One region of the Priestia sp. 179-F W1.4 NHS genome, then DNA from elsewhere that is predicted to be linked to it. Evidence: riboswitches for the same ligand, from Rfam matches in the RefSeq annotation. Region 1 holds a riboswitch; the other holds the start of a gene.
What was found. Region 1 has a riboswitch for cyclic di-GMP ahead of ACH0CI_RS13830 (anti-repressor SinI family protein). Riboswitches for the same ligand answer to the same signal wherever they lie in the genome.

Region 1 (2,203 bases):
ATTTTGTTTCTTTTATCTTGGGTCATTAAAAAATTTGTTATCAATACTTAAATTTCTTGCTTTTTTCTCTTTTTTTCCTTAAGCTAATACAATCAAGTAAAATAAAGGAAATGTCATCATGATAAAAAAAATCGCTGTTATCTTAATGATGCTTGGCATCGCTCATTTTTCCCACACACCTCATTTACAGGTCACAGATCCAAGCAGCTGGAGTAACTCTTCTGTTTGGGATCATAACGCCACGCTTTGGTCTATTTTAAAACCGGGCAGTGAGTTTTATACTTCCTACAGTTACGGATTTAATCTAGAGTTTATCCTTCGTAAAATTGCTCATATTTCCTTCTTTGGTGTATTAGCTGTTTTAATTTATTGGAACTTAAAAGAAAAGCCTGGGCGTTATGTAAAAGCAGGACTTTTGCTTGCGTGCTTTGCTTTTTTGGACGAGGTTCACCAAGCTTTTATTATTGGCCGAGACGGCCGAATTGTAGATGTACTTGTTGACTCATTTGGAGGGGCTTTGTTTTTATTTCTTCTATATAAAAGTAAAACAGAGCACAGAAGAGCAAAGAGAAATAGATATAGTTCTTCCATAAAAAAATGAGCCTTTTTTATCAGGGTTTATTTTTTTATAATTTTATTGTTCTCTATTCTCTTAGCAGGTCTTCTCTTAAATGTGACTGCAGGTCTCCGAAGTCCCTCCATACTTTGTAGATATTCATCCAGCTCATATCTACCTCTCCTTGTCCCATGCTTTTTTCTTCTATTGTGAACACTATTTATGAACTGCGTATAAATTAGCAGCAAAACGTTACTTTTTAAGTTTAATCATTTTACTATTCACTCGTTTTAGGATACAAAGATGGATGTAGAATGTTTTTTTAAAACCTCGACCTATTTCGACACTATTTCTGCATGCTTTCTACTAAAATAATAATAGTTATTTAAAAAATTTATTCAGATAAAGGCAAAGCTGCTGAAAAGCAGTGACGCAAAGCTTCAGGTCTAAGGCAATGTTTACAGCATGCTAAGATGGCTGGGTTCCCTGACAAGGGTGGATGAATAGTGATGAACACAAACGAAAAATTAGCAGTAGATCAAGAATGGATTGATCTAATAAAAGCAGCTCATGAACTCGGATTAAAAATAGAGGACGTCCGAGAATTCTTATTAGCGAATAAGAGCAACCAATAGTAAAAGCACGCTTCAATGTATTGAAGCGTGCTTTTACTATCACTTATATTTTTATTCCGTTTGGCTGACGCTGGTTAAACGTATAAACATGTGTAAATCCGCACTCCTTCGCCATTTCAACCGCTTCTTTCATATGAGCTCCTACCGTTTCAGCAAAGTGTGAATCAGATCCAATTGTTAAGATTTCTCCGCCTAAATCGCGGTACAATCCAACGACTTCAAATGCCGGCAATGCTTCGTTTAACTTCCCTCTTATACCTGAAGTATTAATTTCAATTCCGATATTACGATCAATTGCTTTTTTCAAAATATCCGCAAGAATATCTTTGAATTGATGAAAGTCGTAAATACCGTATTGCTCAAACGCATAGCGCTTCATTAAATCCAAATGAGCCAAGACATCAATATCCGCTTCGCTTACTAGCTTATACATTTCATTAAAATAAGCGCGGTAAATTGCTTCTTTATCGTTCAGCTCCAAATGTTTGCGAAGCTTGATGTTATTAATGTTATGCACCGAACCTAAAATAAAATCAAAGTTCTCCTGATTCATTGTTTCTTGATACTTCCCTTTTAAATAGTGCGGCTCACAAATTTCAATTCCTTTTTTAATCACTAGCTGATTTTGAAACTGATCTCTGCATTCCGCTAGTTCTCGTTCATATTTATCGAAATTCATATGACCATACGTTGGCGCTACTGGATTTAATGAAAAGTGCTCGGTAAAACAAATTTCGTTTATGCCGTTTTTTACAGCTTGTTCGCACACTTCTTTCATGACTGCCTGAGAGTCAAATGAATTATTCGTGTGATGATGGTAGTCTACTAGATACATAATTTCGTCACCTCTAGGTTTATTATACATCTCTCTTGCCATTACTGCACATAGAGACCCTTCTACCGCCTATCCCACCTTTTTTCATTCATCAAAAGAATTTCTACTAAAAAAAGACGTTTTTCCTCTTCCAGTAATCCTTCTTTTCTTATAAACTAACTTAATATAGCAGATGTT
Region 2 (2,203 bases), on a different contig from region 1:
CTGTCATTCTGAACCGTGCTAAAAGTCCAGATTTTCCACAAAGTATACCTGGCGTTATTAGTCAACCAAATGCGTTTACAGCTTTAAATGACGGACAATACGCTTTGGCACCAAATCAATCTGCTTATAGAGCAGTAACGGATGCATTTAAAGGATGGGATCCTACCAATGGGGCTGTCTATTATTATAATCCTACAACTGCAACAAATAAATGGATATTTACACGCAAAGCATACAAAAGAATCGGTAGTCACGTTTTTGCTTATTAGTTTTAAATAGTTAGAGTACAAATGAAGTAATATATTTTTAGCTATTATATATTCGTATAATTGACTTACATAGGATATGCAGTCATTTATTATCTAGATGTTTTAAAGGTTTAATATAACTTTTATGGAAAAAACATGATATAATTGAGTTGCCATTCGATTTTAATACATCTTATACGTTTGAACCCTGACAAAAAGCTACCTCTTCTACTGATGAGGTAGCTTTTTATTTTGCTGTCATTAAGTTTTGTTCAGCATAGACAGCTTAAAAGAGAATTTAACTAGTTTGGATGATTGTAATTGGAGGAATTTGAATACGAGTTAACTATAAATAGCCTAGTAGAGCAATATCAAACACAACTTTTACATATAGCGTCAGCATATGTAAAAGACAGTCATGCGGCCGAAGACATTGTGCAGCAGGTCTGGATTAAGTACTATCAACTTCTGAAGCTAGAAGGTAAAGATAGTAAAAAATCAGCGTATGCATGGTTATATCGTGTTACTGTTAATCAGAGTATTGATTTTTTGAGAAGGGTGAAGAACAAACGAGTCATATCCTCTAACAATATAGAGATGACTCAATACTCACAAAACATTGATACTATATTATTGGAACAACATGTAATAGAAAGATTGGAAAATGAGGAACTTCTTAAAAGGATAGATATTTTACCTGAAAAGTATCAGCATGTTATTGTTTATTTTTATTTTAAAGACTTACCTTATAGTGAGATTGCTACTACCTTAAATATTAGTATGGGAACAGTCAAGGCGAGGCTTCATCGAGCAAAATTTTTACTGAGAAAGATGTATGTGAAGCAAGGTAGTAATTAGCTCGATATTTGTTTCGTTTTTACAATGCTCTTTTTTATTAGATATCAACAGTGTATGTAGGGTGTAGAAAAAATAAATGACGATACTTTTTTTGACAAAATCCGACAACCATTATATAGTAAAATAATTGTAAATTTACATATTGAGATAAAGGCAAACTAGTTGAAAAGCTAGGACGCAAAGCTACAGGTCTAAGGTCTAAGGGCTATGGCAGCTGAGCCCCCTGAATATCTGGAGGTAATTCTTATGGACAGTAAAGGACAATTAGTAGTACAAGAACTAAATCAAGAGTGGATTGAACTTATAAAGGAAGCTAAGGAATTAGAATTGACCATTGAAGAAATTAGGAAATTCCTAGAGAGTAAATAGATACAATGACCATAAACAACATTAATCATTCATTAATGTTGTTTATGGTTATTTAATTCTTGAGATCTTCTATTTAAAAACTCTTTAAATTCCTCTTGAGTAATGTCTGAATTCATCGCTTCTTTGACTAAATCTAGCCATTCCTGGGGAAGGGTAGTTAAATTATTCACTGTAATATTCCTCCTCTACAACTTGTCCTATTATAAAGTAAATTACTTTTCAATATAACCCATAAAGTAAAAATTATTACTTTTAACCTATTATTTAATAATATATGATATTTTTGGAATAAATACAGTTATTTAGTTTATGGAAAACCAAAATTTTAATGACCTAGCTAAGCCAATAAAGACGTAAGCAATGAATGGTAAGCAGATTCAAGGTTGACCTTTAATTATGGAAGTAAAACTGAAAGGATTTTATTAGTGAAAAAGGACGAATCACTTACAAAATACTTAATAATTGATAATATGGGGAGGATAAAGATACCACCTCTGTTTTTAAAGAATGCTAATATCCATCCATCTTCTAAAATACAATTCTTCAACTATAAAACCTTTTTTGTTATGAGACAGGTTAAATTTTTACCGGTACGGTTGGAGAAAAAAGCAGCAAAAAATTTGACTAGATCTATCAACGAATTAGGCTGTATTGTAATTCCAAAGATGCTTCGCGAAATACATGATATAAATTTACACGAGGAAATAGAAGTGAAAGTCATTAATACG

Region 2: it holds a riboswitch for cyclic di-GMP, as region 1 does, so the genes downstream of both, ACH0CI_RS27170 (anti-repressor SinI family protein) here and ACH0CI_RS13830 (anti-repressor SinI family protein) in region 1, are expected to answer to the same signal.

Annotation. Positions count from the first base shown of each region.
Region 1 covers NZ_JBIQFF010000002.1:657,663-659,865, forward strand. The annotation lists gene ACH0CI_RS13825 (VanZ family protein) at 119-601, shown strand; cyclic di-GMP riboswitch class I at 954-1,046, shown strand; gene ACH0CI_RS13830 (anti-repressor SinI family protein) at 1,066-1,191, shown strand; gene ACH0CI_RS13835 (histidinol-phosphatase HisJ family protein) at 1,235-2,026, opposite strand.
Region 2 covers NZ_JBIQFF010000025.1:2,876-5,078, forward strand. The annotation lists gene ACH0CI_RS27160 (cell wall hydrolase) at 1-269, shown strand, start outside; gene ACH0CI_RS27165 (RNA polymerase sigma factor) at 570-1,106, shown strand; cyclic di-GMP riboswitch class I at 1,249-1,333, shown strand; gene ACH0CI_RS27170 (anti-repressor SinI family protein) at 1,353-1,475, shown strand; gene ACH0CI_RS27175 (anti-repressor SinI family protein) at 1,508-1,645, opposite strand; gene ACH0CI_RS27180 (hypothetical protein) at 1,901-2,203, shown strand, end outside.